DNA from 2 places in the Methylobacterium indicum genome. Region 2 is predicted to be linked to the other one. Evidence: predicted binding sites of a transcription regulator. Region 2 holds the regulator's gene; the other holds the start of a gene.
What was found. Region 2 encodes LexA, which represses DNA repair genes until DNA is damaged. Its sites were predicted from a motif close to TGTTCNNNNTGTGTTCNG; they were not measured.

Region 1 (15,442 bases), 1.7 Mb from region 2:
GCGGCGCCCCCGCCGTCAGGGTCAGGTGGAGGCCGAGCCCGACCGTACCGGCGAGCTCCCGCAGCGGGGCGGCCGCCTCGCGGAAGGCCGGGATGTTGGTCATCGACCCGGTGGCTGATATGCGCCCCTTCCGCGCCAGGTCGAGGATGCCCCGGCTGACGCCCGGGCTCAGGCCGTAATCGTCGGCGCAGAGCACGACCGGGTGCCGTTCAGGAAGCATGGCTTAGATCTCGCGCATGAACCGCCGGTGCCCTGCACCGGCCCGATGACCGATTGCCGCCGGCTCGCGCCGCGGCACGACACCGAAACGAGGGACAGCGCCGTGGAGCTGTTCGCACATCCCGCGCCGGTCGACCTGAGCGTCGTCATACCGGTCTTCAACGAGAGCGCCAACGTCGCCCCGCTCCTCGCCCGGCTGACGCCGGTGCTGGAGCGGCTGACGCCGGCCTGGGAGGTCGTGTTCGTCGACGACGGCAGCCACGACGACACCGCCGCCGTGGTGGCGGCCCATCACGCCGCCGAACCCCGCATCGGCGCGGTCTCGTTCAGCCGCAACTTCGGCAAGGAGATCGCCATCGCGGCCGGGCTCGACCACGCCGAGGGCCGCGCCGTGGTGATCATGGATGCCGACCTGCAGCACCCGCCCGAGCTGATCGCGACCTTCTGGGAGCGCTGGCGGGAGGGCAACGTCATGGTCTACGCGCAGCGCACCGACCGGGACGACGAGAGCGCGATGCGGCGCGGCTTCGCCCGCCTGTTCTACCGGCTCTTCGCCCGCTTCGGCGAGATGCCGCTGCCGGAGGGCGCCGGCGACTTCCGGCTCATCGACCGCAAGGGCGTCGAGGTGCTGCGCTCGCTACCCGAGCGGGCCCGGTTCTCGAAGGGCCTGTATTCCTGGATCGGCTTCCGCTCGGTCGGGGTGCCCTACCAGGTCGAGGAACGCCAGCACGGCAGCTCGAAATGGAGCTTTCGCAAGCTGTTCCGCTTCGCCTTCGACGGCATCACCTCGTTCTCGACCGTGCCGCTGCGGGTCTGGACCTATCTCGGCGGCACGATCGCGGCCGTGGCCCTGCTGGCGGCGCTCTACTTCGTCGCCGACACGCTGCTGCGCGGGCCCGACGTGCCGGGCTATGCCTCGCTGATCGTCTCGGTGATGTTCTTCTCCGGCGTGCAGCTGATGTCGCTCGGCATCATTGGGGAATATATCGGGCGCATCTTCGCGGAGGTGAAGCGGCGTCCGCTCTACGTCGTGGCCGAGCGCATCGGCCCGGCGGCGGTCGGCCACGACCGCTTGGTCCGCGACGACCGCCGCGGCAACCGGCGCGCCCGCTATTCCGGCGCCGCCTGACCGTCTCCGGCGAAACTCCCCGTCGCCGCCCGGTGTGGCGGCGGCGGCGCGGGGGGAGTATTGCGTGATGCCCTAGGCCGTCCGGTCGCGCTTCTCGCGGCAGCCCTGTGCTATGGACCGCCGCATGATTCGCAGCATCCTCTCGGTCGGCGGCTGGACGCTGGTCTCCCGCGCCACCGGCTTCCTGCGCGACGTGGTCATGGCCGCCGTGATGGGCGCCGGCCCGATCGCCGACGCCTTCGTGGTGGCCTTCCGGCTGCCGAACCACTTCCGGGCCATCTTCGGCGAGGGGGCGTTCAACGTCGCCTTCGTGCCGACCTACGCCTCCCTCGACGGTAGTGGGGAGACCGGCGCGGCGCGGGCCTTCGCCGACCGGGTCTTCACCCTGATGCTGCTGGTGCAGGTGGCGCTGCTGGCGCTCGCCCTGCCGCTGATGCCGGTGATCGTGCGGGCACTCGCCCCTGGCTTCGTCGACGAGCCGGACAAGTTCGCGCTCGCGGTGACGCTGACCCGCATCACCTTCCCGTACCTGCTGTTCATCACCCTGGTGACGCTGCTGTCGGGCATCCTCAATGCCCGCCGGCGCTTCGCCGCCGCCGCCGCCGCGCCGGTGCTGCTCAACGTCTCGCTGCTGGCGGCCCTCGCCCTCGCCTTCCTGTTCCCGAATGCCGGCTACGCCGCCGCCTGGGGCGTCGCGGTGTCGGGGGTGCTGCAGTTCCTGCTGGTCTGGGCCGATGCGCGCCGGGCCGGGCTCGCCCCGTCGCTGGTGCGCCCGACCCTGCGGGATACCGGGATGCGCCGGTTCTTTGCCATGCTGGGGCCGGCGGTGATCGGCTCGGCCGGGGTGCAGATCGCGATGTTCGCCGACACGATCATCGCCTCCTTCCTGCCGACCGGCGCGGTCTCGGCGCTGTACTACGCCGACCGGCTCTACCAGCTGCCCTTCGGGGTCATCGGCATCGCCGCCGGCACCGTGCTGCTGCCGGAGATGAGCCGGCGCGTCGCCGCGGGCGACCAGGACGGGGCACATGCGGCGCAGAACCGCGCCACCGGCTTCTCGCTCGCCCTCTCGGCGCCGTTCGCGGTCGCGTTCCTGCTGGTGCCGGACCTGATCATGACGGCCTTGTTCCAGCGCGGCGCGTTCGATGCGGAGGCCGCCGCCCGGTCGGGGGCGGTGCTGGCCGCCTACGGCCTGGCGCTCCCGGCGGCAGTGCTGATCCGCAGCATCGTGGCGAGCTTCTACGCCCGCCAGGACACCCGCACGCCGGTCGTCGCCTCCCTGACCGCGGTCGCGGTCAATGTGGGCTTGAAGGTGATGCTCACCGGACCGCTCGGGGTGATGGGTCTCGCGCTCGCCACCGCCGCCGGTGTGTGGGTGAACGTGCTGATCCTGTTCTGCCTCGCCTATGGCCGCAGCTGGACCGCGCCGAGCCGCACGCTGATCGTCACCGCCTGCGGGGTGCTCGCCGCGTGCATCGTGCTCGCCGGCTGCACGCTGGGCGGCCTGCCGCTGATCGACGGCCTGATGCCGGCCCTGCCGCGCTTCCGCGACCTCGCGGTGCTGACGGTGCTCGGTGTGGCCGGGCTCGTCGCCTACGCGGCGACGCTGCTGGTCGCCTTGCGGCTGTTCGGGGTGCGGCTGCGGCGGGTGTGAGGCGGGAAACGCCGCGTGGGCGGGCTGGATCGGCCGGCCCGGCGGTCCGTCGTCACGAAGAAGCCTGCCCGATCCTGGCGACCGGGCAGGCTGCTTGGATCACACCCGCGCTTCCTCGAAGGCCCGCACCCACTCGGCGCAGATGCCGGAGCGCACAATGTCGTCGAGACCGAACTCCACGATGGGGATCGGCATCATCCGGCTCTTCACGAGATGGATCACGGTGCGCAGGCCCGAGGTCTCGCGCAGATCGGTCTGCGAGACGTCGCCGTTGATGATGACCTGGGTATCGTCGCCGATCCGGGTCAGGAACATCTTGATCTCGGCCGGGGTGGTGTTCTGGGCCTCGTCGAGGATCACCAGGCAGTTCTTGAAGGTGCGGCCGCGCATCACCTCGAAGGGAACGACCTCGATGTCGCCGGCCTTGACGGCGATCTCGAAGGCGCCGTCGCCCATGCGCTCCTTCATGGTCTCGGTGAGCGGCGCGACCCAGGGCGCGATCTTCTCTTCGATGCTGCCGGGGAAGAAGCCGAGGGAACGGCCGGAGGGCACGTTCGGCCGGGTGATGACCACCTTGGCGACCCGGCGCTGGCGCAGCAGGTCGGCGGCGCGGGTGCCGGCGATGTAGGTCTTGCCGGTGCCGGCGGGGCCGAGGACGATGACTTGTGGATGGGACCCGAGGGCGTCCAGATATTCGGCCTGGCGGGCCGTCATCGGCTGGATCGGTGGCGGGTTGCGCTCCTCCTCGAAGCGAGTGCGGTGCACTCGGATCGGGCGGTCATCAACCAGTTCAAGTCGTGCGCGTCGTCTCTTCACGGATCAACACTCCCACTGGACTTGCGGTGCCGACTATCGTGTGCCCTCTCGTGTCCCAGATCTCCTATGTTCTTGTAACGACTCTAAGCCTCGGGAGGCCGCGACGGTTCCGGTCGGAGGTGACGCAGGCGGTGGACAAGTCCGCCTGTTTCGACCGTCAGGGTAAGCAGAGGATGATGAACGGGCAATTGTCGCGCCGCACCATGCCGCTGCGAAACGGAGAACGAACCGCACGGCGCATCGGATTGTGATGAAAACCACACAGCGGCGGCGCGGCTGACGCAAGGGGGGCGGATCGGGTCGATCCGGGGACCGGTCGAGGTCGCCACCTGATTGCCGCTCCCGTCTGCCTCGCGAGGGAGAGAGCCTCGCCTCCCGGCCTCAGGCCGGCTGGACGAAGCTGTCGAGGACCATCTTTCGGCCGGCCTTGTCGAAGTCAACGGTGAGCTTGTTGCCGTCGACCGCGGACACCGAGCCGGGCCCGAATTTAGTGTGGAAGATCCGCGCCCCGACCTCAAACGCCGAGGGGGTGCCGGTGGATTTCGCCACCAGCGTGCCCTCGATCTGCTGCGGCCCGCGCCGACCGGGGGCGGCGTTGCGCCCTCCCCCGCCAAAACCTCCCTGTCCGTAGCGGTCCTGGCCGGCGGTCTGGGCCTGCGCCCGCTGCCAGCCCGGGGTGGAATAGGACGAGCCGAAGGCCGGGGCCTGACGGTCGAAGCGCGACGGCCCCTGCGAAAAGCTCGCCGGCGCGTCGAGCACGTCGACGCTCGCCTCGGGCAACTCGTCGATGAAACGGCTCGGCACGGTCGAGGACCACAGGCCGTGGATGCGGCGGTTGACCGCGAACGACACCTTGGCCCGCTTGCGCGCCCGGGTGAGGCCGACATGGGCCAGCCGCCGTTCCTCCTCCAGGCCCGCCCGCCCGCTCTCGTCGAGGGCGCGCTGGTTGGGCATCAACCCGTTCTCCCAGCCGGGCAGGAAGACGGTGTCGAATTCGAGCCCCTTGGCGGCGTGGAGCGTCATCAGGCTCACCCGGTCGCCGCCCTCGGCCTCGTTGACGTCCATCACCAGGGAGACGTGTTCGAGGAACCCGGCGAGGTCCGGGAATTCCTCCATCGAGCGCACGAGTTCCTTCAGGTTCTCGAGCCGCCCGGCGGCATCGGCGGTGCGCTCCTTCTGCCACATCTCGGTGTAGCCGGATTCCTCCAGGATCGTCTGCGCCACCTCCGTGTGCGGCTGGTCCTCCAGGAGCTTGGCCCAGCGGGCAAAGCTCTGGCACAGGGCGCGCACGGTCGAACGGGGCTTGGGCTTCAGCTCCTCCGTCTCGCTCATCATCCGGGCGGCCTGGAGCAGGGGCACGTTGGCGCGCCGCGCCAGGCCGTGCAGGGCCTGGAGCGTCGCGTCGCCCAAGCCGCGCTTCGGCGTGTTGAAGATCCGCTCGAAGGCGAGGTCGTCGGAGCCATTGGCGACGATGCGCAAGTAGGCCAGCGCGTCCCGGATCTCGGCCCGCTCGTAGAAGCGCGGGCCGCCGACCACGCGGTAGGGCAGGCCGAGCTGGACGAAGCGATCCTCGATCTCACGCATCTGGGCCGAGATCCGCACCAGGACGGCGATCTCCGACAGCTTGTGGCCCTTGGCCTGCAGGCTCTCGATCTCCTCGCAGACGAGGCGCGCCTCCTCCTCCGAATCCCAGGCGCCCGTGACCGTGACCTTCTCGCCCTCCGGGCTGTCGGTGCGCAGGGTCTTGCCGAGCCGGCCCTCGTTATGGGCGATCAGCACCGAGGCGGCGGCCAGGATATGGCCGGTCGAGCGGTAGTTGTTCTCCAGTCGCACCACCAGGGCACCGGGGAAATCGTGCTCGAAGCGCAGGATGTTGTCGACCTCGGCGCCGCGCCAGCCGTAGATCGACTGGTCGTCGTCGCCGACGCAGGCGACGTTGCGGTGTCCCTGGGCCAGGAGGCGCAGCCAGAGATACTGCGCGACGTTGGTGTCCTGGTACTCGTCGACCAGGATGTAGCGGAAGCGCTGCTGGTAATTGGTGAGAATGTCCGGATTCTCGCGCCACAGCTTCAGGCAGAGAAGCAGCAGGTCGCCGAAATCGACGGCGTTGAGCGCCTTCAGCCGTTCCTGGTAAGCGGCGTAGAGCCCCCCGCCCTTGCCGAAGCCGAAGGCCGAGGCCTCGCCCGCCGGCACCTGCTCGGGGGAAAGGCCGCGGTTCTTCCAGCCGTCGATGGTGCCGGCGAGGCTGCGGGCCGGCCAGCGCTTCTCGTCGAGGTCGGCGGCCGCGATGACCTGCTTCAAGAGCCGCAGCTGGTCGTCGGTGCCGAGGATCGTGAAGTCGGAGCGCAGGCCCACCAATTCGGCGTGGCGGCGCAGGATCTTGGTGCCGATGGCATGGAAGGTGCCGAGCCACGGCATCCCCTCGCCGGCCGGACCGATCAGCGCGCCGATGCGCTCCTTCATCTCCCGGGCGGCCTTGTTGGTGAAGGTCACCGACAGGATGTCGAAGGGGCGGGCGCGGCCGGTGGCGATCAGGTGGGCGATCCGGGTCGTCAGCACCCGGGTCTTGCCGGTGCCGGCGCCGGCCAGCACCAGGATCGGCCCGTCCGTCACCTCGACGGCGCGGCGCTGCTCCGGGTTCAGCCCGTCGAGGTAGGAAACGCCCTGGGGCACCACCGCGGCGCGGGCGCGGGCGGAGATCGAGGTGGAGCCGGTCCCGGCGGCGGTATCGCGAGTCATGCCGGCATCACTGGACCAAAACGCGAACGGCGTCGAGGGCGGGGGACGCATGAGTGCCTAGGCGGACGGGGCTCGTCGGGCGGAGCGTCCGGCGCGGAACCTTGCAGGAGACGCCGCGTCGTCCCCACCTGACAGGTCACACTCCTGCAAAAGAGGACACCGATGCGCGCCCACAGTTTCCTGATCCTCGCCGCCGCGCTCGCGGCGCCGCTTCCGGCCCTGGCCCAGAACCAGGCCCCGGGGAACCGTGCCCAGCAGCGGGTCGAGGGGATCAACCGCTCCATTGAGAGCAACAGCGAGATCCGCGGCATCCAGCAGCAGAACCGCTTCGAGACCAACCAGATCCAGGGCCAGATCCAGCGCCAGCAGAGCCTGCCGCCGGCCCCCCTGCCCCCGATCGGCGTACGGCGCTGAGGGACAGGTCCCGCGCCGGAGAGTCCTCGCGCCGTCAGTGACGGACGCGGGCGCCGCCGGCCGCGAAAGCCATGGTGTCCGGCCGGTGGTGGCCGCGGGTCGGGATGCCGATCACCCGGCCGAGATCGTCAGGTCGCGGCAGCCGGGCATGCGAGCCGAGCATGACCGCGAGGTTGGCCTGGATGTCCTCCGGAAACGGCGCGACGCGCCGCGTCGCCGGATCGACGTGGAGGGAGAGGTTTTCCGACGAGGCGGCGACCCAGCCCTCGGCCGCGTGGCGGATCTCGGAATAGAAGTGCAGCCGTTTCTCGTCGAAGGCGATGAGTTGCAGCGTCACCCGGATCGGGTCGTCGAGCACCAGTTCGCGGCGGTAGCGGACATGGACCTCGGCCGCGAAGGTCGTGCCGCGCCCGCTCTCCAGATAGTCGGGTCCGAGACCGACTACGCCGAACGCCTCGTCCACCGCCCGGTCGAACAGGACGTGGTAATACGCCATGTTGAGGTGGCCGTTGTAATCGATCCATCCCGGCTCGATCACCATCGTAGACGACACGAACGGCGCGAAGAAGAAGATCGAGGCGGGGCGGTCGTCTGCCATTGTGGGGCTCCCGATGGCGCACGCGGGATGACAAGGGCGCCCAGGCACGTACCATGCTCGGACCCGGGATGCACCCCCGCATGCCTTGCACCTTGGGGCAAGGAGCCAGCCCCGCAGCGCACTTCTCCGTGACCGCCCCCGCGGATATGCCGGGTGGATGCGGCCTGATAGGATGGCCGACAAGAGGCCGGGACCCGCTTCGCGCACGGCGCCCGCCAGATCGTTTCGGGAGTCGAGATCGCCATGAACGCCCTGAGCCCCGCCCCCTCGCGCGAGCGCCCGTCGCCGGAGACCGTCGAGGCGGTGATCCGCGAGCTGACCGCCCAGTTCGGCAACCGCGTCGTCACCTCGCAGGCGGTGCGCGAGCAGCATGCCAGCACCCTGACCTGGGTCGCCAACCAGCCGCCGGACGCGGTGGTCTATGCCGAGAGCACCGAGGACGTGCAGGCGATCGTACGCGTCTGCGCCGCCCACAAGATGCCGGTCGTCGCCTTCGGCACCGGCACGTCGCTCGAGGGGCACGTCAACGCGCCGTATGGCGGCATCTCGATCGACATGAACGGGATGAACAAGGTCCTGGCGGTCCATGCCGAGGACCTGGATTGCGTGGTCCAGCCCGGCGTGACCCGCAAGGCGGTGAACGAGCACCTGCGCGACCAGGGCCTGTTCTTCCCGATCGATCCCGGTGCCGATGCCTCGCTGGGCGGCATGGCGGCGACCCGGGCATCGGGCACCAACGCGGTGCGCTACGGCACGATGAAGGACAACGTGTTGTCCCTCACCGCCGTGATGCCGAACGGCGACATCGTCCGCACCAGCCCGCGCGCCCGCAAGACGTCGGCCGGCTACGATCTGACCCGGCTGATGGTCGGCTCGGAGGGCACCTTCGGCATCATCACCGAGCTCACCCTCAAGCTCGCCGGCATCCCGGAGGCGATCTCCGCCGGCGTCTGCCCGTTCCCGAGCATCAAGGCGGCCTGCGACGCCGTCATCGTGACGATCCAGTCCGGCCTGCCGGTGGCGCGCATCGAGCTCCTCGACGAGGTCCAGGTCGCGGCCTGCAACGCCTATTCGAAGCTCACCCTGCCCGAGACCCCGCTCCTGCTGGTCGAGTTCCACGGTTCCGACGCCAGCGTGCGCGAGCAGGCCGAGCGCTTCGGCGAGATCGCCGCGGAGTTCGAAGGCGGGCCCTACGAGTGGGCGACGAAGCCGGAGGACCGCACCCGCCTCTGGCAGGCCCGCCACGACGTCTACTGGGCGGCGGTCGGCATGCGGCCGGGCGCGCGCGTCATCGCCACCGACGTCTGCGTGCCGATCTCGCGGCTCGCCGAATGCGTCGACGAGACCAAGCGCGACATCGTCGCGACCGGCATCACGGCGCCGATCGCGGGCCATGTGGGAGACGGCAACTTCCACACTTCGCCGCTCGTGATGATGGACGATCCCGACGAGATCGCCCGCGTCACCGGCTTCATCGAGCGCCTCGTCGCCCGTGCCATCGCCATGGAGGGCACCTGCACCGGCGAGCACGGCATCGGCCAGAAGAAGATGCGCTTCATGGAGCAGGAGCACGGGCCGGAGGCTCTGAACCTGATGCGGGTGCTGAAGCGGGCGATCGACCCGGACAACATCATGAATCCGGGGAAGGTGGTGGCGGTGTAGGCCGCCGCGCCTCCCGCCTGGAGCGAAGCGGCTTTGTCGGCGTTCGCGCCGATCCAGCCGCTTCGCTCCACGACAACCCAACAACCCCTACGGCAGCACCACCACCTTCGTCCCCACCTTCACGCGGTCGTACAGGTCGATCACGTCCCGGTTGGTCATGCGGATGCAGCCCGAGGACACCGCCGCGCCGATGGTCTCCGGCTCGTTCGAGCCGTGGATGCGGTAGAGCGAGGAGCCGAGATAGAGCGCCCGCGCCCCGAGCGGGTTGTCGTTGCCGCCGGCCATGTAGCGCGGCAGGTCGGGGCGGCGCTTGATCATCTGCTCGGGCGGGCGCCAGGCCGGCCATTCCTTCTTCATCGTCACGGTCTTGGTGCCGGACCAGGAAAAGCCCTCGCGGCCGACGCCGACGCCGTACTGGACCGCCTCCTGGTTCGGCAGGATGTAGTAGAGCCGGCGCTGGCTGGTCGAGATCACCACCGTGCCGGGCTTGTAGGGGCTGTTCCAGCCGATGGTCTGCCGCGGCACGCCCTGCTGGCGGAAGACCGTCAGGAAGTCGGCGATCGGCCCGCGGTCGAGCAGGCTGATGGCCTGGGCCGGCGCGGCCAGGGTCAGAAGCGTGGCCGCCGTCACGAGCGGTGTCAGCAGGCGCCGCGGCGCGGTCAGTCGGGTCATCGTCCCCTCCCGTTCGGTTAACGTCGAACGGGTTGGCCGCCGGGCTGTGGCGAAAACAGGGCGGAAACAATCGCCGGCCGGCCCATGGTGCATCCGCGCCACAGGCCGGCCGAAGACCGACTTGGCTATTCCGCCGCCTGGCGCAGCGGCATGAAGCCGATCGGCTGGCGCTGCGGCCCCTCCTGCTTGAGGGTCCGCTGCAGGGTCTCGTAATCCTGCTCCATCTCCGGCGTCACCGAAGCGCGGGTCTCGCGCAGCGCCGCGTCGAAATGGGCCTGCGTGACCCGCTCGCTCGTCAGGTTCTCGCGCAAAGCCATCAGGCCGGCGCGGCGGGTCAGGTCCTCGAGATCGGCCCCGGTGAAGCGGGCGGTGCGCTCGGCGAGCCCGTCGAGGTCGACGTCGTCGGATAGCGGCATCGCGCGGGTGTGGATGCCCAGGATGTGGCGCCGCCCGGCGATGCCCGGCACCGGCACGTAGATCAGCTCGTCGAAGCGGCCCGGGCGCAGGAGCGCGGGATCGACGAGGTTCGGCCGGTTGGTGGCGGCCATCACCACCACGCCCTGCAGATCTTCCAGGCCGTCCATCTCGGCAAGGAGGGTGTTGACCACCCGCTCGGTCACGGCCGGCTCGCCGAGGCCGCCGCCGCGCACGGGCGCCAGCGAATCGATCTCGTCGATGAAGATCACCGTCGGGGCGACCTGACGGGCACGGGCGAACAGCCGCGAGACCTGCTGCTCGGATTCACCGTACCACTTCGAGAGGAGGTCGGAGGACTTGGTGGCGACGAAGTTCGCCTGCGCCTCCCGGGCCACCGCCTTGGCGAGCAGGGTCTTGCCGGTACCGGGCGGGCCGAACAGCAAAAATCCCTTGGCCGGGCGGATGCCGATGCGGCGGAAGGCCTGCGGGTTACGCAAGGGCAGCTCGACGCCCTCGCGGAGCCTGGTCTGCACGTCGCCCAAGCCCCCGACATCGTCCCAGGTGACGTTCGGGACCTGGATCATGATCTCGCGCAGGGCCGAGGGCTGAACGCGCTTGAGCGCATTCAAAAAATCCTCGCGGCAGACCTGGAGCGTCTCCAGGATCTCGGGCGGGATGCCCTCCTTGAGGTTGATCTGCGGCAGGACGCGGCGCAGCGCGTCCATCGCCGCCTCGCGGGCCAGCGCCGAGAGGTCGGCGCCGACGAAGCCGTAGGTGGTCCGGGCGATCTCGTCGAGATCGACATTGTCGCCCAGCGGCATGCCGCGGGTGTGGATGGTCAAGACCTCGCGCCGGCCCGGCTCGTCGGGCACGCCGATGATGATCTCGCGGTCGAAGCGACCGGGCCGGCGCAGGGCCTCGTCGATGGCGTCGCGCCGGTTGGTGGCGCCGATCACCACGATGTTCTGGCGCGGCTCCAGCCCGTCCATCAGGGTCAGCAGCTGGGCCACGATGCGCCGCTCTACCTCGCCGCGGACCTCCTCGCGCTTCGGGGCGATCGAATCGATCTCGTCGATGAAGATGATCGCCGGCGCATTGCGCTGCGCCTCGGAAAAAATCTGGCGCAGGCGCTGCTCGGATTCGCCGTACTGGCTGCCCATGATCTCGGGGCCGGCGATGTGGAAGAACTGCGCCTCGGTCTCGTTCGCCACCGCCCGGGCGAGCAGGGTCTTGCCGGTACCGGGGGGCCCGTAGAGCAGGACGCCCTTCGGCGGATCGATGCCGAGGCGCTGGAAGAGCTCGGGGTGGCGGAGCGGCAGCTCGACCATCTCCCGCACCTGGTCGACGGTGGTCCCTAAGCCCCCGATGTCGTCGTAGGTGACGTCGGCCCGGCGGACCTCCTTCGGCTCCTCGTAGAGCGGCCGCAGCTCGACCTCTGTCTCGGCGGTGATCTGCACGATGCCGCGGGCGGGCTGGGTCGAGACGACGACGAGGCGGATCTCCTGCAGGCCGTAGGCCGGCATGTTGAACATCTGCCGCAGTTCCTCCGGCACCTCCTCGCTCTTGAAGCGCGAGGGCACGGAGGTCGAGATCACGTCGCCGGCGACGAGGGGCCGGCGGTAGAAGGTCCGGCGCAGGGCCTCGCCCGAGCCCTGCAGGCGCAGGTTCTTCTGGGCCGGGGCCAGCACCACCCGGGTCGCGGGTCGCACCTCGGCCTTGCGGATCTCGACGTGATCGCCGGAGCCGACGCCGGCATTGACGCGCTGGAGTCCGTCGAGGCGGATGATGCTGAGGCCCTCGTCCTCCTGTCCGAGCGTGATGGCGAGCGCCGTGGTGTGGCGCTTGCCGATGATCTCGATCGGCTGGCCTTCCTGGAGGCCGAGACTCTGGAGCACCGATGCACCGACCCGGGCGACGCCCCGGCCGACATCCTCGGCCCGCGCATTCGCGACCTGCGCCCTGACGTCGCCTGCTTCGTCCGCCATCCGGGTGACCTCGCTCCTCGGGAGCCGGCACCTCGGCCGACCCACCGTCGGCGGCCCTGATCCGCCGCCGCACCGCCGGCGCCGCCGGGACCGGCCGCGCATCGGCGGGAGAACGTCCGCTCGCCTGAAATGTTGCGGAGCGGGTTAGGCCTTGAAGATCGACCGGGACCTCTCAGCCCTTGAGGGTCAGTGTGCCGAGATCGCCCAGGCCGCCCTCCGGCAGAAGGCCGCGCAGGGTCGCGGTGAGGGAGAAGCCGGTCGCCGTGCGCTCGATCTCGTAGAGGTGGTAGCCGGCGCAGTGCTTGAGCGCCCCGCCCCGGGCGGAGGCCGAGGGGGCGCCGATCACCGGCACGCGCCGCCCGCCCGGCGACATCACGAAGGCGACGGAACCGACATGGTTGTGGCCGTGCAGCACGAGGTCGGCGCCGACCCGCCCGATCATCGCCTCGAAGGCGTGGGCGTCGGTGAGGTTGCGCCCCGCCTTGGCGCCGCCGACATGCGGCGGATGGTGGATCATCACCACCCGGCACGGCCGCTCGGGTTCGGCGGCGAGGTCCTGGAGCATTGTTTCGGCAGCCCGGATCTGGTCGGAGCCGAGGCGCCCGCTCGCCACGAAGGGCGCGGTCGGGATCGCCGACGAGAGCCCGACGAGGGCCAGCGGTCCTCGGCGGCGCAGGTAGGGAAAAACCTTGTCGCGGCCGGCATCGTCCCGGGTCCAGGGGCCGACCGCGTCGAGGAGGCCCTTCAGCGAGCCGCGCACGTAGGCGTCGTGGTTGCCGGGCACGAAGCTGACGAAGCCCGGCTCGCCGAGCGCCTCCATGAAGGTGCGGGCGGTCTCCCACTCGCTCGGCAGGCCGATGTTGCAGAGGTCGCCCGTGCAGGCGATGTGGTCCGGCGCGGCGTCGCGCAGGTCGGCCACCAGGGCAGCCAGGATCTCCATGTCGTGGGTGAGCTTGCGGCCGCGGCTCCAGTTGACCCAGCCGGTGGCGCGCTTGCTCATCAGCTGGCGCAGCCGCGGGCGCGGCAGCGGGCCGACATGCGGATCGGTGAGGTGGGCGAGGCGAAAGGTCATCGAGGGCAGCAACGCATGAGCGAGGATCAGGTCCGCTTCACGGATGTCGCGGCGGCCCTCCCGTAGCAGCGGACCGGGCCGTCACACACCCCCTTCGGGCTCGTGACACGCCACGCAGAGCTTGTTGCCGTCGAGATCGCGAAAATAGGCGCCGTAATAGGCCGGATGATAATGCGGCCGCAGTCCGGGGGCTCCATCGCAGGTGCCGCCTGCCGCCAATGCCAGGGCGTGGCAACGATCGACGCTGGCCCGCGAGCGGGCGGTCAGCGCCGTCATGAGCCCGTTGCCCGGATTCGGGGCAGCGCCGTCCCACGGCCGGCCGACGATCACGAGGGGTCGGTCGGCGTCGCACGGCATCCAGCCGGCCCACCCGTTATCCGGTTCGTGAAAGCGGAGCCGGAGGCCCAGCTCCTCGAACAGGGCCGCGTAGAAGGGATGGCGCGGGCGAGGTCGGCGGTGCCGAGGCAGACATGCGAGATGACGCTCATGGCCGGCGGGCCGCTCCCTCGGCGATGGAAATACGACTTCAGATCCCGGCGTACATCCGCCCCGGGTTGAACAGGCCGGCGGGATCGTGCGCCGCCTTGAGGCCGGCGGTGATCCGCATCAGCGGCTCGGACAGGGGCTCGAAGACCGGCACCGCGGCGCGCACGGACTCGGGCGCCCGAACCAACGTCGCGTGGCCGCCGGGGGCGAGGGCCGCCCGGACGACCGCCGCGCCCGCATCGCCGGTGGCCGGTGTGGCGAGCCAGATGAGGCCGCCGCCCCAATCGTAGAACCAGCGCGCCGGGCGCGACGCGGCGATCGCCGCGGTGACGGCGGGGCCGCGCCCCGGCGCGGTCGAGAGGCGCCACACCGCCTCGCCGCCGCCGACGAAGGGCAGGACGTCGCGCACGGCGCGCCACCGGGCGGCGGCCGCCTCCCCCTCCACCGTCTCGGGGGCTGCAAAGCCGCGCAGCAGGCGGGTGAGCTGGCCGAGGCGGTAATCGACCGAGGCCGAAAAACCCTCGATCCGCAGGAGCGTGCGGGCCGGTCCGTCGATGCCCTCCGGCAGGTGGGCCGCACCCGTGATCTCGAACGGCGAGCCGAGGGCGAGGCTCATCGCCTCGACGGCGCGGGCGTCGTCGAGGCCGGCGAGGGCCAGGGTCGCGGTGCGTTCGGGCACGGGCAGCACCTTGAAGGTGACCTCGGTGAGGAAGCCGAGCGTGCCCCAGGAGCCGGCCATCAGCTTCACGAGATCGAGGCCGGTGACGTTCTTCATCACCCGGCCGCCGGACTTCACCGCCTCGCCGCGCCCGTTGACGAAGCGCACGCCGATCAGGCTGTCGCGGGCGGCGCCCCCGGCGATGCGCCGCGGACCCGAGACGTTGCCGGCGGCGACCGCGCCGATCGTCGGCTCGCCGGCCGAGCCGAGCAGCGGGCGATGGTCCATCGGCTCGAAGGGCAGCATCTGGCCGCCCTCGGCGAGCCGCGCCTCGACCTCGGCGAGCGGGGTGCCGGCCCTGGCCGCGATGACCAGCTCGGCCGGCTCGTACAGGGTGATGCCGGTGAGCCCCGCCGCCGAGAGCGTGGCCTCGTCCTGCGCAGGCCGTCCGATCCCCGCCCGTGTGCCGCCGCCGACGAGCCGCAGCCGCTCGCGCCGCGCCGCCGCCTCGCCGATCAGGATCGCGGCCTCGGCCTCGCTGCGGGGCTGGTAGGTGCTCATCGCGGGTTCGCTCGGTGGGCGGATCGGGCGCGGATCATTGCGGGCAACGGGAGCGGGTTGCAAGCGGGGCGCGCTGCAACGCATCGAGTTCGAAGCAAAGGCCTCTACTCCGCCGGGACCCCTCGGCCGAAGCGTGCGAGCACCGCGCTCCGCAGGCCCGCGATGTCGAAGCGCCAGACCAGGGCCCCGTAGACGAGCCCGCCGACGCCGATGCAGGCCGGCAGGGCGAGCCAGGGCGCGAGGCCGCGCAGGGGCAGGAGCGCCGCGGTCATTGCCGCCGTGGCGAGCACGATGGCTGCGGGATCGCGCCAGGGCATCCGGAGGCGGCCGGGTCCGGTCAGCGCGCGCAGGCCGAGGAAC
Region 2 (15,442 bases):
GAGCGCACCGGACTGCCGGCCCACCGCCTCGAGCTCGAGATCACCGAGCAGATGCTGCTCGACAGCGGCGAGGCGACGCTCGCCATCCTGCGCGACCTCAAGGCGCTGGGCCTGCGCGTCGCGATGGACGATTTCGGCACCGGCTATTCCTCGCTCAACTACCTGAGGAGCTTCCCGTTCGACCGCATCAAGGTCGATCGCAGCTTCGTCACCGGGCTCGGCTCCGGAGCCCAGAACGCCGCGATCATCCGGGCGGTCATCGACATCGCCCGGGCGCTCGGCATGCGCACCACCGCCGAGGGGGTGGAGACAGCCGACCAGCAGCACGTCCTGTCGCTGCTCGGCTGCGACGAGGTCCAGGGCTACCTGTTCAGCCGCCCGGTTCCGGCCGAGGAGGCGCAGGCCCTGATCACCCGCTGGCGCCCCGAGGACCGGCGCGCGACGACGCGGGCGGCCTGATCCGTCCCGCATCGGGGCGGCACGACCCGGGATCGACGGCGCGAACGGCAAAGCCCGGTCGCGCGCGGGAGAGGACGGCACACGAAAAGCCGGAGGTCCGACACGGCGGATCTCCGGCTTTTCGTCCTTTGACGGCCCCGGCGGGGCAGGCCCTTCAGCGCGTCGCGGGCTTACGGCGCAGCGCTGTCGCCCACCGGTGCATCGCCCGCCCCACCGCCCGACCGGGGAGCCCGAGGGGCGAGCGGCCGCGGCGCGTCCAGGTCTCGTGCCACAGGAGCAGGGCGCCCGCCGCCACCACGATCACGCCGCCGACGACGAGGTGCAGGTTCGGGACCTCGCCGAAGGCGAGGTAGCCGAGGGCCATGCCCCAGACCAGCATCAGGTAGTAGAACGGCGACACCGCGGTGGCCGGCGCCGCGGACAGGGCCCGGGTCCAGAGATACTGCGCGCCGACATTCGAGGCGCCGAGCAGCCCGAACAGGGCGGCGTCGGGCAGGCTCGGCCAGCGGAAGCCGAAGGCGAGCAGCGCCGCGTGCGCGGCGGTCATCACGGCCATCTGCCAGATCAGCAGGGTGCCGGGCCTCTCGGTCTTGGCCATGCCCCGCACCGCCACCGTGACGGTGCCGTACATCACGGCATTGCCGAGCGCGAACAGGGCGCCGACCTGGAGCGAGTCGGCGCCCGGATTGGTCACCACGAGCACCCCGAGGAAGCCCACCACCAGGACGGCCCAGCGCACCGGGTCCGACGCCTCCTTGTGCCAGAGGATCGCCACCACGGCGGCGAAGAGCGGGGCCGAGAAGCCGATCGCCGTCACTCCGGCGAGGGGCATCAGGCCGAGGGCCAGCACCGTCAGCGTCTGCGAGATCGCCTGGGACAGGCCGCGGGCGACGTGGGCGCCGGGCTTGGCGGTGCGGAACACCGACAGACCGGTCGCCGGCAGCATGAAGGCGCAGACCAGCCCGAAGGCGATCGAGGAGCGCAGGAACATCACCTCGCCGACGGGATAATGCGCGACGAGGTGCTTCGAGAACGCGTTCGATAGGGTCAGCAGCACCGTCGCCCCGATCATCAGCGCGATTCCGAGGGGGACGTTGTCGGCGGGACGGCCGGTGACGGCGGGACGATCGGCGGCCTGAGGGCGGGCGGCGCTCTGCATGGTCGGGCTCTCCGAGGCCGTCGCCGGATCAGGCGGAGGTCTGCGCGACCGGGTGGGCGTCCATGAACCAGGGCTTCACCCCGACGCCGCGGCGCAGGGAGTACATGTAGAAGATCGGCATCGTGGCCGGGAACAGGTCGCGGAACTCGCTGCCGTTGAAGGTGACGAAGACCGCCTCCGGGAAGGCCGCCGCGACGGCGCGCTTCTCGACCATGTTCATGCGGTGGTAGTCGAGGGCACCCTGCTCGGTGGAGCCCTCGCCGCGGTACCACTTGGCCGCGCAGGCGATCAGGCTCGCCAGGATCTCGCCGGACGGCTCCTCCTCGGCGGCGGCGGCGCCGATCTCCCGGGCGAAGGCGACGACGTCGCTGAGCCGGGTGCTGGCGAAGCCGCGGGCCTGGGCGGCGGCATCGATGGCGTCGAAATAGGCATTCATCGCCGCGGCCGGATGCCCGTTCAGCGTCGCGTGGGTGTCGGTGAAGATCAGCCGGAAGACCGCGCCCGGAGCGTAGACCTGGCGCACCCGCTCGGCGAGCTGGCCGAGATAGTCGAGGCAGGCGAGGTCCGGCGCGGCGATCTCGGCGCGCGGGCCCTTGCCCCAGTAGAGCACGAACTCGATCGGACGCCCGGCCTCGGCCGCCGCCTCGACCATCGGCACCAGACGCTCGGCGTTGCCGGGCTGCTCGCGCTTGAACGCCCAGGTGTTGAACGCCTTGATGACCGCGTCGGCATCGACGGGCTTCGAAGCCGCCGACTTGCGGCCGGACTTGCCGCTGGACTTGCCGCCGGACTTGCCCGACCGGGCGGCGGGCCCGTCCTGCCGCTGGTGCGAACTGGCCGATACCAGTTCGACCGCCTCCGACGCGGCGGCGGGAGCGTCGATGACGCTCGGGGAGCGCGGCGCCATGTCCTTCGTCATGATTGCGGACGGCACCGCGTGATCGAAAGTAATCTTGCTAAGGGTAGACATGGCGCCGACCTGTTCATCGTCCGGTATGCGCGAAAAATGTATTAATGACCTATTAAAGTCAAACGGATTGCTGACAAATAGTTAACGCGCCCTCGTAAAAGGATGTTCGCCGGCTCAGGAACGGGGCCCGGGCGGCCCGGACCGCGGCCGCCGCCACGTCGCAGCCGCGCTGGACAGGATCTTGCCTTATGGTGAGGCAGGCCCCGCCCGGGGCCGCGCCCCGGAGGATCGCGGGAACGACGCATGGACCTCGACAGCATCACGGAGGTGGTGGCCCCCCGCGCCCGCGACGCGCTGCCGGCGTGGCGGCCGGGCGACGCCTGGCTCGCCGGGGGGACCTGGCTCTTCTCCGAGCCGCAGGACGGGATCGCCCGGCTCATCGACCTGCCCTCCCTCGGCTGGGAGCCGCTCGCGGTGGATGATGCAGGCGTGCGGATCGCCGCGACCTGCCCCATCGCGGCCCTCGACCGGCTCGCGCTGCCGCCGGCCTTCCGGGCGGCGCCCCTCGTCGGCCAGTGCTGCCGGGCGCTCCTCGGCTCGTTCAAGGTCTGGAACGCCGCGACCGTCGGCGGCAACCTGTGCCTCGCGCTGCCGGCCGGGCCGATGATCGCGCTGACGGTCGCGCTCGACGGCGTGGGGCTGATCTGGACGCCGGAGGGCGGCGAGCGGCGCCTCCCCGTCCGCGATCTGGTGCTCGGGCCGCAGGAGACGGCGCTCCGCCCCGGCGAGATCCTGCGCCGCATCGACCTGCCGGCGGCCGCCCTCGGCCGCCGCACCGCCTTCCGGCGGATCTCGCTCAGCCCCAACGGCCGCTCGGGCGCCCTGGTGATCGCCACCCTGGATTCCGCCGGCGCCTTCGCCCTCACGGTGACGGCCGCGACCCGGCGCCCGGTGCGGATCGACCGGCCCGCCCCGCCCTCGGCCGAGACATTGCAGGCGGCGCTTGCCGCCGCGATCCCCGACGGGCTCTGGTACGACGACGTCCACGGCGCGCCCGACTGGCGCCGCCACGTCACCGGCCTCCTCGCCGAGGAGGCCCGGGCCGAGCTCGCGGGAGGCCGCGCATGAGACTGACGGTCAACGGCACGAGCCACGAGGTCGCGCCCCGGCCCGGCCAATCCCTGCGCACCCTGCTGCGCGAACTCGGCTGGTTCGGGGTCAAGAAGGGCTGCGACGCGGGCGATTGCGGCGCCTGCACGATCCATCTCGACGGCGAACCGCTTCATGCCTGCCTGGTGCCGGCCTTCCGGGCGGCGGAGCGCCAGGTCACCACGGTCGAGGGCCTGGCGGGCCCCTGCGCGCCCGGGGACGGCGTGCCGGACGCGCTCCACCCGGTCCAGGCGGCCTTCGTCGCCGCGCAAGGATTCCAGTGCGGGTTCTGCACCCCCGGCATGGTGATGACGGCGGCCGCCCTCGACCAGGGCCAGAGCCGCGACCTGCCGGCGGCGCTCAAGGGCAACCTGTGTCGCTGCACCGGCTACCGGTCGATCGCGGACGCGATCGCGGGCATCGCCGACGCCGCCGCGGGGGTGGACGGATCGCCGACGGCGCCCTGCCGGCACAGCCCCCCGGCCCCGGCCAGCGCCGCCGTGGTGAGCGGGCGGGCCCGCTACACCCTCGACCGCGACCTGCCGGGCGCGCTCCATCTCAAGGTGCTGCGCTCGCCCCATCCCCATGCGCGGATCGTCCGCATCGACACCGCGGCGGCCCTGGCGGTGCCGGGCGTCGTGCGGGTGCTGACCCATGCGGACGCGCCGGACCGGCTCTTCTCCACGGGCCGGCACCAGAACCCGGGCGACGATGCCAGCGACACGCGGGTGCTCGATCCGGTCCTGCGCTTCGTCGGCCAGCGCGTCGCCGCGGTGCTCGCCGAGACGGAGGCCGCCGCCGCCGCCGGCTGCCGGGCCTTGATCGTGGACTACGAGGTGCTGCCGGCCTGCCTCGATCCCGAGCGGGCGCTCGACCCCGACGCCCCCCTGGTCCACGGCGCGCGGCCGACGGGCGAGGACGCGCCGCCGCTCCATCCCCATCCCAACCTGGCCGCCGAGGCGCATGGCGAGATCGGCGACGTGGCCGCCGGTCTCGCGGCCGCCGACGTGGTGCACGAGGGCACCTACCGCTCGCAGCGGATCCAGCACGCGCATCTGGAGACCCATGCGGCGATGGGCTGGCGCGACCCGGACGGGCGCCTCGTCCTCCGCTCCAGCACCCAGGTGCCGTTCCTCACCCGCGACGCCCTCTGCGCCCTGTTCGATCTCCCGCGCGAAAAGGTCCGGGTCGAGTGCGGCCGGGTCGGCGGCGGCTTCGGGGCTAAGCAGGAGATGCTGACCGAGGATCTGGTGGCGCTGGCCGTGCTGGCCACCGGCCGGCCGGTCCGCTGGGAGCTGACCCGCACCGAGCAGTTCACCGCCACCACCACCCGCCACCCGATGCGGGTGCGGGTGCGCCTCGGCGCCCGGGCCGACGGCACCCTGACGGCGATCGATCTCCAGGTGCTGTCGAATACCGGCGCCTACGGCAACCATGCCGGCGGCGTGCTGCATCACGGCTGCAACGAGGTGATCGCGGTCTATCGCTGCGCCAACAAGCGGGTCGACGGCTATGCCGTCCACACCCACACCCTGCCGGCCGGCGCCTTTCGCGGCTACGGGTTGAGCCAGACCATCTTCGCGGTCGAATCCGCCATGGACGAGCTCGCCCGCGCGCTCGACCTCGACCCGTTCGAGCTGCGGCGGCGCAACGTCGTCCGCCCCGGCGACCCGATGGTGTCGACGAGCCTGGAGCCGCACGACGTCCGGTACGGCAGCTACGGCCTCGACCAATGCCTCGACGCGGTCGCGGCGTCCCTGGCCGAGCCCCCTCCCCCCGCCCCGGCGGGCTGGCGCACGGGATCGGGCATGGCGCTGTCGATGATCGACACCATCCCGCCGCGGGGCCACTTCGCCGAGGCGCGGATCGCGCTCGCGGATGGCCGCTACGTCCTGCATGTCGGCACGGTGGAGTTCGGCAACGGCACCTCGACGGTGCACGGCCAGATCGCCGCGGAGGTTCTCGCCACCACGCCGGACCGCATCGTCCTGCGCCAGGGCGACACCGACGCGGTCGGGCATGATACCGGCGCCTATGGCAGCACCGGCATCGTGGTCGCCGGCCAGGCGACGTGGCGCGCCGCCGACAGCCTGGCCGCGCTGCTGCGGAGGCGCGCCGCCGCCCGGCTCGGCGTCGATCCCGCCGCCTGCCGGCTCGACGGCGACGGCGTGAGCGCGGGAGACGCCCGGGTGAGGCTCGCCGATCTCGGCCCCGCGGAGGCGGCGGGGCACGCCGACGGCAGCCCGCGCTCGGTGGCGTTCAACGTCCAGGGCTTCCAGGTCGCGGTGCGGCCGGAGACCGGCGAGGTGCGGATTCTGCGAAGCGTCCACGCCGCCGATGCCGGCCGGGTGATGAACCCGGTCCAGTGCCGCGGCCAGATCGAGGGCGGCGTCGCCCAGGCGCTGGGCGCGGCGCTCTACGAGGACCTGGCGATCGACGCCGGGGGCCGGGTCGCGACCCCGACCTTCCGCACCTATCACATCCCGGCCCTCGCCGACGTGCCGCGCACCGAGGTGATCTTCGCCGACACCCATGACGCGGTCGGGCCGCTCGGCGCCAAGTCGATGAGCGAGAGCCCGTTCAACCCCGTGGCGGCGGCGCTCGCCAACGCCATCCGGGACGCGACCGGCGCGCGGCTGACCGCGACGCCGTTCGCGCCCGACCGGATCTTCCGACAGATCAGCACCACGACCCAGAGCGGCGAGGAGGAGCGATGGACCTGAAGCGCGACGACGGCCTGACCCGGCCGACCGGTTCCTCCGGAGGCGGGTTCCTGGAGCGCACCTTCGCGCTCTCGGCCCACGGCACCACCATACGCACCGAGCTGCTCGCCGGGCTCACCACCTTCCTGACGATGGCCTACATCGTCTTCGTCAACCCCAACATCCTGGGCGATGCCGGGATGCCGAAGGGGGCGGTGTTCGTCGCGACCTGCCTCGTCGCGGCGATCGGCTCGCTGGTGATGGCGTTCTACGCCAACTACCCGATCGCGCTCGCGCCCGGCATGGGGCTCAACGCCTACTTCGCCTACGTGGTGGTGCTCCAGATGGGCTACACCTGGCAGGCGGCGCTCGGCGCGGTGTTCATCTCCGGCCTGTGCTTCATGGCCGTCACGCTGACGGGGCTACGCCGGATCATCGTCGACGGCATCCCGCGATCGATGCGCATCGCCATCACGGTCGGCATCGGGCTGTTTCTCGCGATCATCGCGCTGAAGAGCGCCGGCGTGGTGGCGGCGAGCCCGGCGACCTTCGTGACGCTCGGCGACCTGCACAAGCCGAGCGCGGTGCTGGCAGTGCTGGGCTTCCTGATCGTCGCGGTGCTCTCGGTGCGCAAGATCCGCGGCGCGCTGCTCGCCGGCATCCTCACCGTCACGGCGTTGAGCTTCATCGTCGCCGACAACACTTTCCAGGGCGTCGCCTCGCTGCCGCCCTCGATCGCCCCGACGCTGTTCGCCCTCGACATCAAGGGTGCCCTGTCGGGCGGCCTGCTCAACGTGATCCTGGTGTTCTTCCTCGTCGAATTGTTCGACGCCACCGGCACGCTGATGGGCGTCGCCAACCGGGCGGGACTGCTTACCCAAGGCAAGATGGAGCGCCTCGACAAGGCGCTGATGGCGGATTCGTCCTCGATCTTCGTCGGCTCGCTGCTCGGCACGTCGAGCACCACGGCGTATCTGGAGAGCGCGTCCGGCGTCGAGGAGGGCGGCCGCACCGGGCTCACCGCCGCAACGGTGGCGGTCCTGTTCCTGGCCTGCCTGTTCTTCGCGCCGCTCGCCGGCTCGGTCCCGGCCTATGCCACGGCCCCGGCCCTGTTCTACGTCGCCTGCCTGATGCTGCACGAATTGGTCGATCTCGACTGGGACGACCTGACCGAGGTGCTGCCGGCCTGCGTGACGGCACTTCTGATGCCCTTCACCTACTCGATCGCCAACGGCGTCGCCTTCGGCTTCATCACCTACGCGGTGATCAAGCTGCTCACCGGGCGGTTCCGGGAGGTGAAGCCGGTGGTGTGGGTGATCGCGGCGGTGTTCCTGTTCAAGTTCGTGGCGACGGGGAGCGCGCATTGACGGGCGCTACCGCTCCAACCCTCCCCCCTCTGCGGGGGAGGGTGCCCCGCGAAGCGGGGCGGGAGAGGGGACGCCGCCTCCGGAAAAGACTGAACCGTTCTGACGGGCACTCCCTGGATCAGCGTCGCGCTGCCCCTCTCCCGGCCCCTAATGACGCAGGGTCCACCCTCCCCCGCAGAGGGGGGAGGGTTTCAGCGCCTGACTGGAAGACCTCTCAGTACTTCCGGACCAAACTCACCAGCCGGCCCTGGATCCGCACCCGGTCCGGCCCGAGCACCCGGGTCTCGTAGGCCGGGTTGGCGGCTTCCAGCGCGATCGACGAGCCGCGGCGGCGCAGGCGCTTCAGGGTCGCCTCCTCGTCGTCGATCAGCGCGACGATGATGTCGCCGGTATTGGCGGTCTCCTGGCGGCGGATCACCACGAGGTCGCCGTCGAGGATGCCGGCCTCGATCATCGAGTCGCCGCGCACCTCCAGGGCGTAGTGTTCGCCGCTGGCCAAAAAGTCCGGCGACATCGCCACCGTGCGGCTCTGGCTCTGGATCGCCGAGATCGGCGTACCGGCGGCGATCCGGCCCATCACCGGCACGCTGACCGAGTGACCGTTCTCGTCCGAGGCGGTCGCCATGGCGGGAATGCCGGCGGGCCGCTTCGGCTCGTGGGCGCGCCCACCCTCGACGACGCTCGGGTTGAACCGCACCACCTCGGCCCCGGCCGCGGGCGCCGTCGCCGTCGCCGTCGCCGGCCCCGTCACCGTGTCGGGAATGCGGATCACCTCGATCGCCCGGGCCCGGTTCGGCAGGCGGCGCAGGAAGCCGCGCTCCTCCAGGGCGGTGATCAGGCGGTGGATGCCCGATTTCGACTTGAGGTCGAGGGCGTCCTTCATCTCGTCGAAGGACGGCGGGACTCCCGTCTCGCGCATTCTCTGCTGAATGAAGCGGAGCAGGTCCAACTGCTTACGCGTGAGCATGTGACACTCTCATCCCCGCGCTGCCGCGCTCCGGAAACAAATCGCGAACATGGTAAGCGTTCCGCAAGTGTTCCGCAAGCGGCTTCGAGAAAGCGGCGCGCGGCCGCAGCAACCGGGGTGATAGACGGGGATATCGCGGGTCGAACGGACGATGAGCCGTGCCCCGCGCGGGGTCCGACCGGCGCGGGGACTGTCCACCGCACCGGCCTCTTGCATGGGCCTCAGCCCCGGCCCTTGCGCCCCTTGTATTTCGGCTTCTGGCCCGGGAAGCCTTGCGTCGAGCGGCCGGTCGGGCGCTCGGCATAGGAGAACGGCACCTCGCGGTCGGTGCCCGGGCCCATGTCGTCGAGGTCGGGCTGGCGGATGCGGGTGCCCTCGTCCGAGGTGCCCTTGCCGCCCGGGCCGTAGCCCAAGGGCTCCGCGCCGCGCCGCTTGCGCTTGGCGCCGAAGCGGCCGGCCTCGCGCTCGACGTCGGCCTGCTCGGCCATCGGATCGTCGGCGATGGCGAGCTCGGTCGCCTGGAGCCGCTTGAGCTCGTCGCGCAGGCGCGCCGCCTCCTCGAAGTCGAGATCGGCGGCCGCCGTCCGCATCCTTTTCTCGAGATCGGCCATCACGGCCTTGAGGTTGTGGCCCACCGTGACGGCGGATTTGGCGAGCCCCGTATCGACCTGGACGTGGTCGCGCTCGTAGACGCTCTCCAGGATGTCGGAGATGTTGCGCTTCACGCTCTGGGGCGTGATGCCGTGCTCCTCGTTATAGGCGAGCTGCTTCTTGCGCCGGCGCTCGGTCTCGGCCATCGCCCGCTCCATCGAGCCGGTGATGTGGTCGGCATAGAGGATGCAGCGGGCGTCGGCGTTGCGGGCGGCGCGGCCGATGGTCTGGATCAGCGAGGTCTCGGAGCGCAGAAAGCCCTCCTTGTCGGCGTCGAGGATGCCGACGAGGGCGCATTCCGGGATGTCGAGGCCCTCGCGCAGGAGGTTGATGCCGATGAGCACGTCGAAGGCGCCGAGCCGCAGGTCGCGGATGATCTCGATCCGCTCCAGCGTGTCGATGTCGGAGTGCATGTAGCGCACCCGCACGCCGTTCTCGTGCAGGTACTCGGTCAGGTCCTCGGCCATGCGCTTGGTGAGCGTGGTCACGAGGGTGCGGTAGCCGGCGGCGGCCACCTCCTTCACCTCGCCGAGCAGGTCGTCGACCTGCGAGCGGGCCGGGCGCACCTCGATCACCGGATCGACGAGGCCGGTCGGGCGGATGACCTGCTCGGCGAAGACGCCGCCGGTCTGTTCCAGCTCCCACTTCGCCGGCGTCGCCGAGACGTGGATCGATTGCGGGCGCATCGCGTCCCATTCCTCGAACCGCAGGGGGCGGTTGTCGAGGCAGGAGGGCAGCCGGAAGCCGTATTCGGCGAGCGTCGCCTTGCGGCGGAAGTCGCCCCGGTACATGCCGCCGATCTGCGAGACCGTGACGTGGCTCTCGTCGGTGAAGACCAGCGCGTTGTCGGGCAGGTACTCGAACAGGGTCGGCGGCGGCTCGCCGGGCTTGCGGCCGGTGAGGTAGCGCGAATAGTTCTCGATGCCGTTGCAGGCCCCCGTTGCCTCGATCATCTCGAGATCGAAGGTGCAGCGCTGCTCCAGGCGCTGGGCCTCGATCAGCCGGCCCATCCGGGTCAGCTCCTCGACCCGCCACTTCAGCTCGTCCTTGATGCCCTTCACCGCCTGCTGGAGGGTCGGGCGCGGCGTCACGTAGTGGCTGTTGGCGTAGACCTTGACGAATTTCAGCGTGTTGAGGGTCTTGCCGGTCAGCGGGTCGAACTCGGAGATCGCCTCGATCTCGTCGCCGAACAGCCCGATGCGCCAGCCGCGATCCTCCAGGTGGGCCGGCCACAGCTCGATCACGTCGCCGCGGACCCGGAAGGTGCCGCGGGCGAAATCGGACTGGATGCGCTTGTACTGCAGAGCCACCAGATCGGCGACGAGCTGGCGCTGCTCGATCTTCTCGCCGAGCGAGACCGTGAACGACATCGCCGTATAGGTCTCGACCGAGCCGATACCGTAGATGCACGACACCGAGGCGACGATGATGACGTCGTCGCGCTCCAGGAGCGCCCGGGTGGCCGAGTGGCGCATCCGGTCGATCTGCTCGTTGATCGAGGATTCCTTCTCGATGAAGGTGTCGGAGCGCGCGACGTAGGCCTCGGGCTGGTAATAATCGTAGTAGGAAACGAAATATTCGACTGCGTTGTCGGGAAAGAAGCTCTTGAACTCGCCGTAGAGCTGCGCCGCCAGAGTCTTGTTCGGGGCGAGGATCAGGGCCGGGCGCTGGGTCTCCTCGATGACCTTGGCCATCGTGAAGGTTTTTCCCGAGCCCGTCACGCCGAGGAGCACCTGATCGCGCTCCTGCCCCTGGATGCCGGCCACCAGCTCGGCGATGGCGCGGGGCTGGTCGCCGGCCGGGGTGAACTCGGAATTCAGCCGGAACGGGACGCCGCCCTCGGATTTCTGCGGCCGCTCGGGCCGGTGCGGACGCCACAATTCGCCGTTCTTGAACAGCGGGTTGCCCTCGGTGAGGAGTTTGGTCAGCGCGTCGACCGTGGCCGAGACGCCCTCGGCGGCCAGCGACCCGCGCTCCTCCACCGCCTCGGACGGATCGAGGCCGCCGGCGGCCTCGGGCTCGCGCAGGCCGAGGGCCTGGGCGAGCCTGGGATCGACATCCGCCGCCGTGCCGTGCGCGAAGGCGGCCTGCGGCGCCTCGCCGAAGCCGTCGGGAGCCGACGTTTCGGCCCGCTTCGTGCGACGCGCGGGTTTCGCTTCCGAGACCGGGCCGGGCGCTGGCTTCGCCGCCGCGGCATCCTTGCGCGGGCGGCCCCGCTTGGGCGGCTCGGGCGGGGGCGGCTCGACGACGGGCAGGCGGTCGCGGTTCAGCGCCGGGTTCAGCAACTCGGCGAGGAAAGGGTCCAGCGGCTTCAGCTCGGGCTTCGAGGCCTTGCCGGTCGACGGGCGGAGCTTCTTCGGGGCGGGCATGCGGCAGATATGGCAAGCCGTGCCGGGCCCGGAAAGAGCCCGGATCACCGCACCTTGACGACCGCCAGAGTATCCCCGTCGATGACCACGAAGCCGATGCCGGCCCGGCGCAGGGCGGCGACCGCGGCGTGGCGGCTGCGGGAGGCCGGCCCTTCGCCGCCCTCCTCCAGGCGCCGGACGGTGGAGAGGGACAGGCCGCTCGCCCCGGCGAGATCGGCCATCGACCAGCCGACGAGGCCCCGGGCGGCGCGCAGATGCGCGGCCTGCACCGCCTGTTCCAGGCCTTGCCGCACGATTCCGGACGGCACCGGCCGGGGCCCGTCGACCCGGCCGTTCAAGGTGGCCCAGGTCTCGATCCGCCCGTCATCGCCGCGGACCGGGACCGCAACGCTGCGGAACAGGCCGCGATCGCCACGCGCGAGGGCCAGGGTCTGCTCGACCGCGAAGGGACGCCCCGCGGCGAACCGCGCGCTGATCTCGTGGTCGGCCCTGGCACGCTCCTCGGGCGCGAAGATCAGTGTCCAGTTTTCCTGGAACGCCTGCTGGGTGACGCCGGTCAGGCTCATGATCTCCCAGGAGGCGACGCGAACCGGGCTCGCATGCGGCGCATTCGGCAGAGTATGGATCCACGTCTGCGTCTGGGCGAACAGCGCGCGCCGCCGCCGCTGGTTCTCGCGATGCGACGCCGCCAGGAACTCGGGCTCGGTCATGTCCAGCACCACGCCAGCCCCCGCGCGGGGTCGCCCCTCGGGCGTGACGTAGATCGTGCTGCGGCCGGTCAGGAGCCGGACCGCCCCGTCCGCCCGGATCACCCGGAAGGTGGAACCGGTGAAGACCCCCTCGCGCATCATCTGGGTGCCGGTCTCGAGCTGGGCTCGGTCGTCCGGATGCACGAAGCTCATGAACCGGTGATAGCCCGGTCGCACCGCACCCGGGGCGAGGCCGAGCAGGCGGAACAGCCCCGGTGACCAGGCGTACTCGTCGGTGACGAAATTCCAGGCCCAGGTCCCGGTCAGGCCATGCGCCTCGAGCAGCCGGAGGGCGTCGCCATCCGGGAAGGTCAGGATCCCGTGCGGGTCGTCCGGGGCGCCGTCCGGCTCGGTCCCGGTCATGCGACGGCTCCCTCGGCGCGATGCGGCGCGGGTGCCAGGGCCGGAATTGCGGCGGGCAGCGGCGCGTCGATTCCGAGCGGCGCGGGCAGGTCCCGGTCCCAGGGCGGGTCGGCGAAGCGGGCCGCCACGAACGCCACCAGGGCCCGGACCTTGGCGGGCGGGCGGCGGCGCGAGGGCATCACCGCGTGGATCGGCAGCGACGGGATCGGCCCGAGATCGAGCGCCACGAGGGCGCCGCGGCGCAGGGCGTCGGCGACCAGGAAGGTCGGCTGGTAGATCACCCCGAGCCCGGCGGCGGCCGCCGCCACCAGGGCGTCGCCGTTCGAGGCGCGCAGCGAGCCCTCGACCGCGACGGTACCGGCCTCGAAGCGCCAGCCGTCGCTGCTGGCGAGGGTGTAGCCGAGGCAGTTGTGATCGCTCAGGTCCTCCGGGCGGCGCGGCCGGCCCCGCGCCGCGAGGTAGGCGGGCGCCGCGCAGACGCGCATCCGGCACGGGGCGAGCGCCCGGGCGACGAGGCGCGAATCGCGCAGGTGGCCGATCCGGAGCGCCAGGTCCCATCCCTCCTCGATCAGGTCGACGGGCCGGTCGTTGAGGCCGAGCTCGACGGCGAGCGCCGGATGCGCGCGACCGAACTCGGCCAGCGCCGGGGCGACCTGCAGGACACCGAACGAGACCGGCACGTTGAGCCGCAGGGTGCCGCGGGGTTCCGCCGCCTCGGCGCCGGCCTCCGCCTCGGCCTCGTCGATCTCGCCGAGGATGCGCTCGCAGGCCTCGAGGTAGCGCCGGCCGGCCTCGGTCAGGGTCAGCCGGCGGGTCGAGCGGTGCAGGAGCCGGGCGCCGAGCCGCTCCTCCAGGGCGGCGACGTGCTTGGTGACGCCGCTCTGCGACAGGCCGAGCGCCCGCGCGGCGGCCGAGAAGCTGCCGGTCGCGGCGACGCGCACGAAGGTCTGCATGGCGGTGAGCCGGTCGAGCACGGGGCGATCTCACTCCGCGGGCGTGAGGTGAAACGACGGAATGCCGGATTCCACGGGGTTTGCAACCGAGGCAGTCTGCGGGGACCGCCGGGGCCGGGAGACGATGGCGCCGGCCCCGCAGCCGAGGAGGGCCGCATGACCACGCCGATCGCCACGACCGGGCCGATCGACCCGCAGACCCGCATCGGGCACGTCCACCTGCGGGTGGCCGACCTCGACCGGGCGCTCGGCTTCTATTGCGGGGTGCTCGGCTTCACCCTGATGCAGCGCTACGGCACCCAGGCCGCCTTCGTGTCGGCCGGCGGCTACCACCACCATATCGGGCTCAACACCTGGGACAGCGCCGGCGGATCGCCGCCGCCGCCCGGCAGCACCGGGCTCTACCACGTGGCGATCCTCTACCCGACCCGGGCGGCGCTCGCCGACGCGCTCATGCGCCTCGATGCCGCCGGGATCCCCCTCACCGGGGCGAGCGACCACGGCGTCAGCGAGGCGCTCTACCTCGACGATCCGGACCGCAACGGGGTGGAGCTCTATCGCGACCGCCCCGAGGCGGAATGGCCGCGGGACGAGGCGGGCGGCCTCAGGATGGCGACCCGCCGCCTCGACCTCGCGGACCTGCGGGCCGCGGGAACCCGGTCCTAGGCAGAGTTCGCCGAAGCGGTGACCGGTTCGGCGCCGAAAATCTGCGACACAACAAGACCCTAAGCGGGCGAAGCGTCGGCCTGCCAACGCAGGTCCGCTTAGGGCGCGTCGGTCCCGGCCTCCGGGCCGCGGAAATACGGCTCGACCGCGCCCTTGAGCTTCACCGTCATCGGGTTGCCGAAGCGGTCCTTGGCGTTGCCGGCGGCGAGGCGCACCCAGCCCTCGCTGACGCAATACTCCTCGACATTGGTCTTCTCGACGCCCTTGAAGCGCACGCCGACGCCGCGCTCCAGCAGGGCGGCGTCGTGGAAGGGGCTGCGCGGATCGGTGCTGAGGCGGTCGGGCGGGGTGTCGGACATCGGGCCGGTCTCCGGGATTCGGTCGGCGCCCCAGGTAGCCGCTCCCGCCGCCGCTGCCAATCCGCCCGGCGGCGCTTCCGGCTCTTTGGAATTTTCATAATTCACAGATCAATATAGATGAGCATCACCAATGTAGAAACCCTCCAATATTTCGTGATGATCTTGCGGTCGCAAATGTCTTGCTGCATTCAGGGCGCGCCGAACCCCGGCACGATCCGAGATGGAGGCCGCGATGGCGCGGGCGCTGATCCTGATTCACGGCTGTGCCGGACTGATCCGGGAGGGATGGCCCCCGGTCGGCCTGCCCTGGGAGCGGCTGGTCGTCCTCCTGAGCGAGGCCGAGGTCGTGCGATGAGCGCCCCCCGGTACGAGCGCCCGCGGGTCGAGGCCGAGCGGCGGTCGCAGGCGGCCCTGGAGCGCGCCCTCACCCTGGCCTTCTGGGACGCCCTGGAGCGTGGACCGCTGCCGCCGATGGCCGCGCTCGAAGCCGCGGCCCGCACGGTCGGCGCGCTCTACCGCCAGATCGCCTCCCTGCACGGCCCGGTGCCGCAATGCGGCTGCGGCTGGCAGCCCGAGCCGGACGAGGACCTGATCCGGCTCGAGGCGATGCTGGCGGCGG

Region 1: the regulator LexA is predicted to act here: its motif matches at 6,569-6,586, upstream of miv_RS29325 (ATP-dependent helicase).

Annotation. Positions count from the first base shown of each region.
Region 1 covers NZ_AP024145.1:6,326,552-6,341,993, forward strand. The annotation lists gene miv_RS29305 (ChbG/HpnK family deacetylase) at 1-220, opposite strand, end outside; gene miv_RS29310 (glycosyltransferase family 2 protein) at 323-1,348, shown strand; gene murJ (murein biosynthesis integral membrane protein MurJ) at 1,473-3,002, shown strand; gene miv_RS29320 (PhoH family protein) at 3,102-3,818, opposite strand; gene miv_RS29325 (ATP-dependent helicase) at 4,200-6,557, opposite strand; gene miv_RS29330 (hypothetical protein) at 6,720-6,971, shown strand; gene miv_RS29335 (thioesterase family protein) at 7,006-7,569, opposite strand; gene miv_RS29340 (FAD-binding oxidoreductase) at 7,813-9,231, shown strand; gene miv_RS29345 (L,D-transpeptidase) at 9,319-9,903, opposite strand; gene miv_RS29350 (CDC48 family AAA ATPase) at 10,029-12,305, opposite strand; gene miv_RS29355 (metallophosphoesterase family protein) at 12,478-13,377, opposite strand; gene miv_RS33575 (VOC family protein) at 13,459-13,653, opposite strand; gene glcE (glycolate oxidase subunit GlcE) at 13,904-15,082, opposite strand; gene miv_RS29370 (polysaccharide biosynthesis C-terminal domain-containing protein) at 15,187-15,442, opposite strand, start outside.
Region 2 covers NZ_AP024145.1:1,422,292-1,437,733, forward strand. The annotation lists gene miv_RS06585 (putative bifunctional diguanylate cyclase/phosphodiesterase) at 1-459, shown strand, start outside; gene miv_RS06590 (DMT family transporter) at 614-1,618, opposite strand; gene miv_RS06595 (hypothetical protein) at 1,647-2,537, opposite strand; gene miv_RS06600 (FAD binding domain-containing protein) at 2,832-3,656, shown strand; gene miv_RS06605 (molybdopterin-dependent oxidoreductase) at 3,653-6,400, shown strand; gene miv_RS06610 (NCS2 family permease) at 6,391-7,746, shown strand; gene lexA (transcriptional repressor LexA) at 7,961-8,713, opposite strand; gene uvrB (excinuclease ABC subunit UvrB) at 8,935-11,733, opposite strand; gene miv_RS06625 (PAS domain-containing protein) at 11,778-12,845, opposite strand; gene miv_RS06630 (LysR family transcriptional regulator) at 12,842-13,819, opposite strand; gene miv_RS06635 (VOC family protein) at 13,955-14,464, shown strand; gene miv_RS06640 (DUF3297 family protein) at 14,563-14,823, opposite strand; gene miv_RS33690 (hypothetical protein) at 15,044-15,178, shown strand; gene miv_RS06645 (hypothetical protein) at 15,175-15,442, shown strand, end outside.